Regions from separate parts of the Roseburia sp. AF25-13LB genome, predicted to be linked through region 2. Evidence: predicted binding sites of a transcription regulator. Region 2 holds the regulator's gene; each other region holds the start of a gene.
What was found. The regulator HrcA, encoded in region 2, represses chaperone genes, less so after heat shock. The targets are predictions, from matches to a motif close to TGTTAGCACTCNNNNNNNNNGAGTGCTAACA.
Positions count from the first base shown of each region.

Region 1: a site for HrcA is predicted at 1,894-1,924, ahead of clpB (ATP-dependent chaperone ClpB). Genes of this name have one in related genera too.
Region 3: a site for HrcA is predicted at 2,214-2,244, ahead of DWY37_RS13295 (Hsp20/alpha crystallin family protein). Genes of this name have one in related genera too.

Region 1 covers NZ_QUFO01000002.1:360,113-364,669, forward strand. Annotated here, with positions in the region: gene DWY37_RS04880 (metallophosphoesterase) at 1-261, shown strand, start outside; gene DWY37_RS04885 (spermidine synthase) at 325-1,854, shown strand; gene clpB (ATP-dependent chaperone ClpB) at 2,002-4,557, shown strand, end outside.
Region 2 covers NZ_QUFO01000001.1:564,819-569,375, forward strand. Annotated here, with positions in the region: gene dnaK (molecular chaperone DnaK) at 1-720, opposite strand, end outside; gene grpE (nucleotide exchange factor GrpE) at 739-1,392, opposite strand; gene hrcA (heat-inducible transcriptional repressor HrcA) at 1,413-2,456, opposite strand; gene hemW (radical SAM family heme chaperone HemW) at 2,663-3,850, opposite strand; gene lepA (translation elongation factor 4) at 3,868-4,557, opposite strand, start outside.
Region 3 covers NZ_QUFO01000011.1:9,132-13,688, forward strand. Annotated here, with positions in the region: tRNA gene DWY37_RS13280 (tRNA-Pro) at 79-152, shown strand; gene DWY37_RS13285 (methylglyoxal synthase) at 370-843, shown strand; gene DWY37_RS13290 (Hsp20/alpha crystallin family protein) at 974-1,414, opposite strand; gene DWY37_RS16305 (hypothetical protein) at 1,446-1,571, opposite strand; gene DWY37_RS13295 (Hsp20/alpha crystallin family protein) at 1,622-2,089, opposite strand; gene DWY37_RS13300 (sodium-dependent transporter) at 2,472-3,845, shown strand; gene thiT (energy-coupled thiamine transporter ThiT) at 4,027-4,557, opposite strand, start outside.

The sequences.
Region 1 (4,557 bases), on a different contig from region 2:
GACCATCAGCCACAGGATTATGCAGCGCAGCAGAATGTCAATGTGGATCTGGTTCTTTCCGGACATACCCACGGTGGACAGCTATTCCCGCTGATGACCATTGAGAATCTTACGAAAATGACACCGGATGACCGTGTCTATGGATATGAGCAGAGAGAAAATACGAATTTTATTGTAACATCAGGAATTTCCGACTGGGCGATTAAGTTTAAAACGGGATGTAAGTCGGAGTATCTTATGATTGATATTGAAAGAAAATAAAAGAGGTGTATATGAAAAAGTTATTTTTGTATTTGACGGAATTTTTTTGCAGGAATGTCAGTGATGGCAGTAGAGTTAGGCGCAAGCAGATTACTTGCACCATATTTTAGTTCTTCCCAGATAGTCTGGACAATCATTATCGGAACCATTATGATTGCCATGGCATTGGGAAATATTTATGGCGGAAGGACGGCAGACAAATCACCGAACCCGGATAAACTGTATGGAAGAATTATCATTGCCGCAATCTGGATTGCATTAATTCCGGTAGTGGGAAAATATATTATCATAGGAATATCAGCCCTTTTAATCTTTGCGGTAAATAATAATTTCCTGATTATTGCAGCTTTTGCAGCCTGCATGGTAATTTTCGTATTTCCGCTGTTTCTGTTGGGAACGGTAACACCATCCCTGGTAAAATATTCTGTTGATAATTTAGATGACAACGGAAAGACAGTAGGTACCTTAGGGGCATTTAACACCATCGGAAGCATCATTGGAACCTTTATCCCAACCTTTGTGACAATTCCGGCAGTAGGAACATCCGTTACATTTCTTATCTTTGCGGGAATTTTACTGGCATTATCCATCGTATATTTTATCAATGCGCATACCGGAAAGAAGAAAATAGTTGCATCTATTCTGATATTTGCACTGTGCTGCGGGTTTGGATATTCCGACTCATTTGCATTCTGGGAAAATAATCTGACCTATGAGGGGGAATCCGTATATAACTATCTTCAGGTATACGAAAATCAGGACAAGGTGTCCTTATCCACCAATGTGTTATTCGGTGTGCAGTCTGTGTATATGAAGCAGGATGAACTGACCGGCATGTATTATGATTATGCCATGGCGGCACCGCTTATGTTAAAAGACAAAGAAATATCAGACATGGATGTGCTGATTCTTGGAATGGGAACCGGTACTTATGCAACCCAGTGCCGGAAATATTTTGGAGATATGAATGTGGAAGGTGTTGAAATTGATGAGAAGATTACAAAGCTTTCCAGACAGTATTTTTCACTTTCGGAGGATGTGCCGGTAACGACTTATGATGGAAGAGCATTTTTAAATGCATCCGATAAGAAATACGATGTCATTATGGTAGATGCTTATCAGGATATTACGATTCCGTTTCAGATGTCTTCCGTTGAATTTTTTACGCTGGTAAAAGAGCATTTAAATGAAAATGGCGTAATGGTGGTGAATATGAACATGCGTGGGCAGAAAGAAGGAAATATTAACCAGTATCTTTCCGACACCATAGGAAGTGTATTTGGAACAGAATATACTGTGGATGTGGCAGGCTCTACAAACCGGGAACTGTTTGCATCCGACAATGGAGAAATTTTAAAGAATCTTTCTAACAACATTTCCAAGCTTGAGAATCAGGAGTTAAAGGGAATGATGACAGAGGTATTGGCAGATACCGTTTCCTATGAAAAGGGCGATTATATTCTTACAGATGATAAGGCACCGGTGGAACTTCTTGGAATGCAGGTGATTGATGAGATGATAAAAGATGAAGTTGCATATTATAAGGGAGTTTATAAAGAGGAAGGGCTGAAAGGACTGCTGAATTCCTTTTAAATATAAGAAAAATAGAAATTAACAAAAATTGTCTGAAAATTTTAGCACTCACCTCTTGACAGTGCTAATAATGCGTGCTATATTTATGCTTGGAAACAGAAATAACAGGAATTCGTTCATAGCACAGTGGGAAATGAGGTGAAAGATATGAACATTCAGAAATTTACACAGAAGTCAATGGAAGCAATCCAGGATTGCGAAAAATTAGCATATGAATATGGCAATCAGGAAATCGAGCAGGAACATCTTTTAGTGGCATTACTGCAGCAGGAAGATGGACTGATTTTAAAACTGATTGAGAAAATGGAAATCCAGAAGGAGCATTTTGTAGACAATGCAATCCGCCATCTGGAAGCAAGAACCAAGGTGTCCGGCGGCCAGGTTTATGTCGGTCAGGCATTGAATAAGGTATTGATTAGTGCAGAGGATGAGGCAAAGCAGATGGGAGATGATTATGTCTCTGTAGAGCATCTGTTTTTATCCTTATTAAGATATCCGAATCCTGCATTAAAGGAAATTTTTAAGGAATATGGTATTACAAGAGACCGTTTCCTGCAGGCACTGTCTACGGTGCGTGGCAACCAGCGTGTGACCTCCGATAATCCGGAAGCTACTTATGATACCTTAAATAAATATGGATATGATATGGTAGAGAGGGCGAGAGACCAGAAGCTGGATCCGGTCATCGGACGAGATGCAGAAATCCGGAATGTAGTGCGAATTTTGTCCCGTAAGACGAAAAACAATCCGGTACTGATTGGCGAACCCGGTGTAGGTAAAACCGCAGTTGTAGAGGGACTGGCACAACGGATTGTACGTGGTGATGTTCCGGAAGGATTAAAGGATAAGAAGCTCTTTGCACTGGATATGGGTGCATTGGTAGCCGGAGCAAAATACCGTGGTGAATTTGAGGAACGTCTGAAAGCAGTATTGGATGAAGTAAAGAAATCCGAAGGTCAGATTATCCTCTTTATCGATGAGCTGCATACCATTGTCGGTGCAGGAAAAACCGATGGAGCCATGGATGCCGGACAGCTTTTAAAACCAATGCTTGCCCGTGGAGAACTGCATTGTATCGGTGCTACCACATTGGATGAGTACCGGGAATACATTGAAAAGGATGCCGCATTGGAACGAAGATTCCAGCCGGTTATGGTAGACGAACCAACGGTAGAAGATACTATTTCTATCCTGCGTGGATTAAAGGAGAGGTATGAAGTATTCCATGGAGTAAAGATTACCGACAGTGCACTGGTTTCCGCAGCAGTGCTTTCGAACCGTTATATCTCAGACCGGTTCTTACCGGATAAGGCAATTGACCTGGTGGATGAAGCCTGTGCACTGATTAAGACAGAGCTTGATTCCATGCCGACCGAGTTAGACGAACTGAACCGCCGTGTCATGCAGTTAGAGATTGAAGAGACTGCATTGAAAAAAGAGGATGACCGTCTGAGCCAGGAGCGTCTGGCAGACTTACAGAAAGAGTTAGCAGAGCTTCGGAGTGAGTTCCAGAATAAGAAGGCACAGTGGGACAATGAAAAGAAATCCGTAGAGAAAGTCCAGAAGCTGCGTGAGGATTTGGAAAGCCTGAAAAATGAAATCCAGCAGGCAGAGCAGAGCTATGATTTAAATAAAGCGGCAGAATTAAAATATGGTAAGCTGCCGCAGTTACAGCAGCAGTTGGAAATTGAAGAAGAGAAAGTCAAAGGTGAAGATTTATCACTGGTACATGAAAGTGTCAGCGAAGAAGAAATCGCAAAGATTATCTCCCGCTGGACCGGAATCCCGGTAGCCAAACTGACTGAGAGCGAACGAAATAAGACACTGCACCTTGATGAAGAACTGCATAAACGTGTCATTGGACAGGACGAGGGCGTTACCAAGGTAACAGAAGCAATCATCCGTTCCAAAGCCGGAATCAAAGACCCGAGCAAGCCAATCGGTTCTTTCCTGTTCTTAGGACCAACCGGTGTAGGTAAGACAGAGCTTGCCAAAGCATTAGCAAGCTGCCTTTTCGATGATGAATCCAATATGGTCCGTCTCGATATGAGCGAGTATATGGAGAAATATTCCGTCTCCCGTCTGATTGGAGCACCTCCTGGATATGTAGGCTATGATGAAGGTGGTCAGCTGACGGAGGCAGTCCGCCGGAAACCGTATTCCGTAGTCCTCTTTGATGAGGTGGAAAAAGCACATCCGGATGTCTTTAATGTACTGCTTCAGGTACTGGATGACGGACGAATTACCGATTCCCAGGGACGTACCGTAGACTTTAAGAATACCATTATTATCATGACTTCTAACTTAGGCTCCATGCATCTGTTGGAGGGCATTGACGAAAATGGCGAGATTCGTCCGGAAGCAGAAGAAGCTGTCATGGAAGAACTGAAGGGTAACTTCCGGCCGGAATTTTTAAACCGTCTGGATGAAATCATTATGTTCAAACCGCTGACCAAAGACAACATCGGCAACATTATCAAGTTACTGATGGAAGATCTGAATAAACGTCTTGCAGACCGTGAACTGAAAGTAGAACTGACCAAGGCTGCCGAGGATTATATTACTGAGAAGGGTTATGACCCGGTATATGGTGCAAGACCGCTGAAACGTTTCCTGCAGAAATATGTGGAGACATTGGCAGCAAAATTGATTCTTGCAGATAAAGTCAGAGAGGGAGATACCATTCTTATCGACCTTACCGAT
Region 2 (4,557 bases):
AGCTTTCTCTGCAGCTTCTTTTAATCTCTGAAGAGCCATCTTATCAGTAGATAAGTCAACGCCTTCTGCTTTCTTGAATTCGTCAATCATCCACTGTGTAATCTTGTTATCGAAATCATCTCCACCTAATCTGGTATCACCATTTGTAGATAATACTTCGATGACTCCGTCACCGATTTCGATGATAGATACATCAAATGTACCACCACCTAAGTCGTATACCATAATTTTCTGTTCTTTTTCGTTGTCCAGTCCATAAGCAAGTGCTGCTGCTGTCGGCTCGTTGATGATACGTTTTACATCAAGTCCTGCAATCTTACCTGCATCCTTGGTTGCCTGACGCTGTGCATCATTGAAGTATGCCGGTACAGTAATAACTGCTTCTGATACTTTTTCTCCTAAATATCCTTCTGCATCAGCTTTTAATTTCTGTAAAATCATTGCAGAAATCTGCTGTGGAGAATACTGTTTGTCATCAATGCTTACTTTGTAATCGGTTCCCATATGTCTCTTAATGGAAGAGATTGTTTTCTCTGCGTTGGTTACTGCCTGACGTTTTGCTGGTTCACCAATCAGACGCTCACCTGTTTTTGTAAATGCTACGATAGATGGTGTTGTTCTTGCACCTTCCTGGTTTGCTATAACGGTAGGTTTTCCACCTTCCATAACTGCCACACAACTGTTTGTTGTTCCTAAATCAATACCAATAATTTTACTCATGTTCTTATCCTCCTATGCTTAATTCGCTACTTTTACCATGCTATGTCTGATTACATTTTCTTTGTACTTGTAACCTTTCTGTAACTCCTCGGCTACTACATTCTCACCGAGTTCTTCATCTTCCACATGCATTACTGCATTATGGAGATTCGGGTCAAACTCCTGACCGGCTGCTTCAATCGGTGTTACACCAACTTCTGTCAGCACTGTCATCATCTGCTTATAAATCTTATCCATACCTTCTACGAAGCCATTGTTTTTGTCTTCTTCCGGTACAGCTGCAAGCCCTCTTTCAAAATTGTCGATAACTGGAAGGATTTTCTCTAAGATTGCACTGGCTCCCATGTCATACATCTGGCTCTTTTCCTTTTCCGTTCTCTTACGGAAGTTTTCAAATTCTGCCATCTGACGTTTCAGCCGGTCGGTTAAATCTTCAATCTGTTCGTCCTTCTTATCTTTCTTGTCTTTCTTTTTAAAGATACCTTTCTTTTTCTCCTCATCTTCTTTCTCTATTTCTTCCGGTTCAGATTCGGTATCTTCCGTTTTTTCTTCTGCCTCAACTTCTTTTTCTTCTGAGGCGGTATTCTGTGCTTCTTCCTGCTTTTTTGCATCCTCTGCTTCTAAGTCTTCTAATACTTCCTCAAGCACTTCTTCTTTCTTTTCTTCTGCCACTTCCTTGCCACCTTTCTATGCTATTCTTTCTTCGGCTTATCAAATATGCCTTCTAGTTGTGATTTCAAATTTTTCAGATTATCCATGACGTTCTCATAATCCATACGCTTCGGTCCGATAATTCCTATCGTTCCCTTCACGCCTTTACCAAGTTCATAGGTAGCTGTTACCACACTGCAGTCCTTCATGGTCTGAATTGGAGATTCATCTCCTATATAAACCTGTATGCCGTTCTCCTCATTGCTGAGGTTATCCGTCACCAGACTTACTAACTGTTTCTTCTCTTCTAACGCATCTAAAAGCTCTCCTGCTTTCTGCGAATCCGATAACTCCGGATATTTTAAGATATTCGTTGCACCGCTGGTATATATCTCCAAATCCTCGTCTTCGCTGATTGCTTCTGCTACTGCATCCAATACATCACTGATGACTTTGGAATGGATACCGGCTTTCTCTTTCAACACTGCTATGGTGCCCAGATTAATCTGATCTAATGACAATCCATTTAAATGTGTATTCAAAAGCATGTTAAGTTTTAACATATGCTCATTATCTATCGGCTCTTCTATCGGAATCATCTTATTTTTCACAAGATTGCCTTCCAATACGACAACTGCCAGAATATGTTCATCATCCACATTGGATAACTGGATGAACTTCAGGCTGTTGTGGTGATACTGCGGTGCTGTTATCATGGTGGTGTAATTCGTGTTGTTCGCCAACAACTTTGCCACCTGCTGCAATACCTGTTCCATCTTCTCCGTATGTTCAATTACGAACTCTTTCATATCGGATACTTCTTTGTCCTTCTCTGCAATCAGATTATCTACATAGAAGCGATATCCCTTATCGGATGGAATTCTTCCTGCCGATGTATGTGGCTGCAAAATATATCCCATCTCTTCCAAGTCCGACATCTCATTCCGGATTGTTGCGGAACTCAAGTTCAAATCCGTATACTTGGAAATGGTTCTTGAACCAACCGGCTCACCCGTTTCCAGATAGTTGCGAATGATTGCATTTAAGATTTTTGTTTTTCTTTCATCTAATTCGTTCTCGTTCATTCACGTTCTCCTGAAAATGAAACTTTTATAGGTATTTGGAAAAGCTTTTTGTACTGCTTTTTCTTTGTTGTTAGCACTCAACTTGAAAGAGTGCTAATTTCTATGTACTTAAGATAGCACCATTCGTTTTTTTTGTCAACAGCATTTTATAATTTTATAATTTCTTTAGATTTGTTCTGATTCAATGCGGTTCAACACCGCACTACTTAATCCAGTAAAAACTGGGCGAGTACATAGTTACTGATGTCCATACCGTGGTCGCTGAGCTTTATTACACCGGCTTTTTTCTCGATTAAGTCCTCTTCCTGAAGCTGGTTTAAGACTTCGCCATATACTGCTTCTATTTCCACGCCGAAAGTCTCTTTGAATTCTGTTCTTGTAACTCCCTTTAACATACGCAGGCCTAAAAACATGAATTCTTCCATCTGGGCATGGCGGCTGATTGCATCTGCACTCTCATGGAGATTCAATGCCGGTACTCCATCTATTTCCTTCGCCGAAATATTACCGCATGCTTTGATATACGCTTCAATCTCTCTTATATTACTGTAGCGTACTTCTCCAATCAAGGAAGCTGCCCCAAGTCCTACCCCAAGATACGGTACCCGCTTCCAGTATCCGATATTATGCCTTGCCTCTTTCCCCTGCTTTGCATAATTGGATACTTCATAATGCTCATAACCTGCCTCTGCAAGAATCTCCTGAGTCTTTTTATAAATTTCATACTCTGTCTCTTCAGATGGCAGATGCTCTGTCGGCTTTCCGGCTTCCCGGAGCACTGCCTCGAATTTGTATTTTTCATAAAATGGTGTTCCCTTTTCGATAATCAGGGAATAGGCTGAAATATGTTCCGGTTTTAATGCTATGACACGCTTTAAGCTGGTGACAAATTTCTCCGTACTCTGATAAGGCAGGGCACTCATCAAATCAACGTTGATATTTTCAAATCCACATCTTCTGGCACATTCATAATTCTCCAAGAACTGCCGGTAAGTATGGATTCTTCCTAATATCTTTAATTCATCATCAAAGGCAGACTGTAACCCTATGCTGAGACGGTTAATGCCTGCTTCTTTATAGGTAAGAAGTTTTTCCTCATTTAAAGTTCCGGGATTACATTCTATGGTAATCTCTGCATCTGCTTCCACCTCAAAGCTTACCTGAATCTGTTTTAAAAGAAGTGCGATATATTCCGGTGCTAAAAGAGACGGTGTTCCGCCCCCTATATATATAGTAGAAAGAGCCGGACGTCCCATTGTCTGTCCGTAATATCTGATTTCATGCAAAAGAGCACCCACGTAGCGGTTTTGTAACCGCTCGTCCGCAGGTGCTGATAAGAAATCACAATATTCACATTTTCTTACACAAAAAGGAATATGCACATAAAGTTCCATCTATGTTCTCCTGTCATCTATTTCTCATCTAACTTCAGTACACTCATAAATGCTTCCTGTGGAATCTCTACATTTCCCACCTGACGCATACGTTTCTTACCTTCCTTCTGTTTCTCTAACAGTTTACGCTTACGGCTGATGTCACCGCCGTAACATTTTGCCAGCACATCTTTTCGCATTGCTTTTACTGTCTCACGGGCAATTACCTTGCTTCCAACGGCTGCCTGAATCGGGATCTCAAATAAATGTCTCGGAATCTCTTCCTTTAACTTCTCACACATCTTTCTTCCACGCTCATAGGCGGTATCCTTAAATACAATAAAGGAAAGAGCATCCACTTCTTCTTTATTAATAAGAATATCCAGCTTCACAAGCTCTGACTGCTCATAACCCTTCATCTCATAATCAAAGGACGCATATCCTTTGGAACGGGATTTCAATGCATCAAAGAAATCATAAATAATTTCATTTAACGGAAGGTCATATTTAATAACTGCACGGGTCTGCTCAATATATTCCATACTCTTATAGATACCACGGCGTTCCTGGCACAAATCCATAATGGCACCTACATATTCGGATGTCACCATAATTTCTGCTGCAACCATCGGCTCTTCCATATATTCGATTTCGGATGGATCCGGAAGATTGGATGGGTTTGTCAATTCTATCATGGTACCATCCGTCTTATGTACCCGATATACAAC
Region 3 (4,557 bases), on a different contig from region 2:
GAAAAGAAAATAAAAATATTACTGGACAAAAAATGCGATATATGCTAATATAGTTGAGCGTGTGAAAGAATTAAATAACGATGCGTGGCTCAGCTTGGTAGAGCGCTGCGTTCGGGACGCAGAGGTCGCAGGTTCAAATCCTGTCGCATCGACGAAAAAAACGAGTAGACTGTTAAGTGTACTCGTTTTTTATATGAAGATTTCTACCCAAACATTGTCTGGAATCATCCTGTCATGTTATAATGAGCGTAAGCAAGTCAACATATAAGCGTGATTGGCGAGCTGCAATTGTTTATCAGGAGTTGATTTTCACTTGATAAATGAAATGGTTGGAAAATAATACAATAAAGGAGAAGACACAATATGAGTATGGAACCGGATTTTCTTACTTTGACAATCGGAAAACAGAAAAATATTGCATTGATTGCCCATGATGGGAAAAAGGCAGAACTGATTCAGTGGTGTAAAGACAATGCAGAGACTTTAAAGAAACATTTTCTGTGTGGAACAGGAACAACTGCAAAGATGATTACAGACCAGACGGGACTGCCGGTTAAGGGCTATAATAGTGGCCCGCTGGGTGGAGACCAGCAGATTGGTGCCAAGATAGTAGAGGGAAAAATAGACTTCGTTATTTTCTTTTCAGACCCGCTTACTGCAGCACCTCATGACCCGGATGTAAAAGCATTGCTTCGTATTGCCCAGGTCTATGACATTCCGATTGCCAATAATAAAGCGACCGCAGATTTTATGATTCATTCTGAACTGATGGATGAAGAATATAATCACAATGTGATTAATTTTAATAAGAATATCAGACAGCGGGCATCGACGATAAAGTAACAGCTGGAGCAGAGAAAAAGAATTAATATTGCAGAGTTAATTATAAAAAGCTGGCAGCAACAGATGGAAAATACGAATCCGTCTGCTGCTGCCAGTTTATAAATTAAACTTTAAGTTGTTATGATATTCATTATCCTTCAATAGAAATATATTTCCTTTCTTCCACAGCAGGTTTTGCTTCTTTCTTCGGAACGGTCAGAGTCAGGATGCCATTTTCAAAACCGCCTTTGATGTCATCCTGAGTAACGCCATCTCCGACATAGAAGCTACGCTGGTAAGAGCCATAGTAACGTTCTTTACGGATATATTTGCCATCTTTGCCTTTTTCGTCCTTGTTGTCCTGGTGTTTGGCATTGACGATGAGGTATCCGTCTTTCAGCTCAGCCTGGATATCTTCTTTCTTAAAGCCCGGAAGTTCAAATTCCAGTTCATATCTGTCGTCAAATTCCTTAACGTCAGTGTTCATGGCAGCACGGTTGTCTGCTGCAGGAGCATTGTAAGCTCCGAATGGAAATACATCATCGAATATATCATCTACAAAGTTGTTTGAAAAAATACTTGGTACTAACATAAGTCATTCCTCCTGAAATAGTCTATTGTAATTAGTAATAATGTTTCTTGTTTCTGTGAGCTTCTCTGGCTTCCTCAACAGCCTCATGGTCGGCTACATTAATTTTAGCTTTTACTTTCTTCTTCTTTAATGGATGTTTTGGATTTTTATCTGACATAATAACATGCTTCCTTTCTTAATCTGAATCAGATACCATATAAAGTTCTGTTATCCTTCAATGGCAATGTACTTGTGGTCTTCCACAGCAGGTTTTGCTTCTTTCTTCGGAACGAAGAGTTTTAAGATACCATGTTTAAATTCGCCTTTGATATCCTCTTCAGTAATGGCATCGCCGACATAAAAGCTTCGGCTGCAGGCTCCGGAATAACGTTCCTTACGGATGTACTTGCCGGATTTCTTATCTTTATCTTCCTCGTCCAAACCTTTGGCAGCGCTGATGGTAAGGTAACCGTTCTCTAAGGAAGCACTTACTTCGTCTTTCTTAAATCCAGGTAAATCAATGACCAGTTCATAACCATTATCTTGTTCCTTGATATCTGTCTTCATCAGACGTGCGGCTCTACGACCGTAAAGTTTTTTCTCAGTTTTTTTCATATCCATGTTATCGTCCATCCATGGAAAATCCTCAAAGAAGTCATCAAATAAATTCTCTCCAAAAATACTAGGCATCAACATAAGTCATCTCTCCTTTTTTAATAAATCATTTTATGCTTGTTTACCTTGTTTCTTTGGAACCGGGATGTTTTAGGAACTCTTTTTTTGTTCCTCTCCTTTGTTCTGACTACGTTATAGCACCAATTATTAGCACTGTCAAGAGGTGAGTGCTAATAAAATTGTGAAAAATTTGTGAAAAAACACAAATTGTGCAAAAACAAAGAAAAAACATGGAAATGCACTGTAAAAACAAATGAAATATATGGAGATATAATGCAGAAATATAGGGGGAAATAAGGGGTAGCATGATAAAAAGGAAAGAATATTGCAGGAACTATGAGACTGTGTTATGATTTCTATAACTTTGCGTCATGGAAATTATGAGTTTAGGAGAAAAAACAAAATGAAGACACAGAATGAGAAAAGAAGTACATTTTCGGGGAAGATAGGGTTTGTATTATCAGCAGCAGGCGCTTCTGTGGGACTGGGAAACATATGGAGATTCCCATATCTTGCGGCAAAGTATGGGGGAGGAATCTTTCTGCTGATTTATATTATACTTGCACTGACTTTTGGATATACGATGATTATGGCGGAGACTTCTATCGGAAGAATGACGAAGAAGAGCCCGGTGGGAGCATATCATACCTTTGGAAAATCCCGCTGGCTCTCTTTCGGTGGCTGGATAAATGCGATTATTCCGGTTTTAATCGTGCCATATTATTCTGTAATTGGCGGCTGGGTAATGAAATATCTGGTGGAATATATCAGGGGAAATGGCAGTAAGCTTGCATCGGATGGATATTTTTCTGATTTCATTTCCAGCGGACTTTCCACAGAAATCTGCTTTGCTTTTTTTGCAGTATTTACGTTGGGGATTATCTTTGCCGGCGTCCGGAATGGTATTGAACGGGTATCCAGATTTATGATGCCGGTGCTGGTTGTTCTTTCTATATTAATAACGGTTTATTCCGTAAGCAGACCGGGAGCATTAAAAGGAGTTAAATATTTTCTGATTCCAAATTTTGAAAATTTTTCCTGGATGACGGTAGTAACAGCCATGGGACAGATGTTTTATTCCCTGTCCATTGCCATGGGAATTCTCGTTACTTTTGGTTCTTATATGAAGAAGGAAGTTTCTATTGAGGAGTCCACGAAGAACGTGGAAATCTTCGATACAGCGATTGCCATGATGGCAGGGCTGATGATTATTCCGGCAGTCTTTGCATTTTCCGGTGGAAATCCGGAAACCCTGCAGGCGGGTCCATCATTGATGTTTATTACGATTCCAAAAGTATTTGACAGCATGGGACTTGGAACCGGAGTCGGAATTTTGTTTTTTGTACTGGTGCTGTTTGCAGCAATAACAAGTTCTATTGCATTAACGGAAAGTGCAGTATCGACTTTTGAAGATGAACTGGGCTGGGAAAGACGGAAAGCAACGGTAATTGTCGGTATTGTAATGCTTCTTTTGGGAAGTCTTTCTACACTGGGATATGGACCATTGGCGAATGTAAAAATTATCGGAATGCAGATTCTTGATTTCTTTGATTTCCTGACGAACTCCGTGATGATGCCGATTGCAGCTATTGCAACCTGCCTTCTGGTATCAAGAGTGGTGGGAGTGCAGCGGATTGAAGAAGAAGTAACCCGGGGCGGCAACCCGTTCCGCAGGAAAAAGATATTTACGGTGATGATAAAATACCTTTGTCCGATCTTTGCAGCGATTATTTTAATCAGTTCCATAGCAAATGCTTTTGGATGGATTCAGATGTAATGAATGACAAATTAAGAAAATACAGAAATGCAACTACGAGAAACACGCTTTGCGAGTTTCTCGAGTTATCGCGGTGCTCGTCAAATCTGCATGCAAGCATGCGATTTTTCTCGCTACTCGCGTAATCAAAAAGAGCGTTCTTTCCTAATTAGGAAAGACGCTCTTTTTGGACAGAACCATATTATGAATTTGCCATATCCTTAACGGCATTCAATGCCTTCTGGACTGGTGGCAGACAGATAATGATTAATGTAATAAGTGCTTCTGCACCAAGGTATGCACCGTTGTAAGCAAGAGAGTATACCACTGCATTCGGGAATTCTTCCGGAGCATACATGCCGAAGAAAATCCAGCCGGAAAGGAATGCGAAGAAGTATCGGCCTAATACACCAGCGATATAACCTTTGATAAGTCCATGTTTGGATTTGCTGAAAAGTCCGGAAAGTCCTAATGCACCAAAGGCGAAGAGGTAGTCCACTAACATCTGTGGAACACTGATGATGTAAGGGTCAACGACTAACTGCAGAATTCCGTAAGCAAAAGCTGCGGTTAAGCCGGCACCCAGACCGTACCAGTAACCAATCAGAACGATGAATAACATGCTCAGTAAAGTAACGGAACCGCCCATTGGCATGTCAAAAAGTTTAATCATGGAAGTTACCATAGCCAGTGCGATTGCCATTGCTGAAAAAGCAAGCTGCTTTGCACTGAA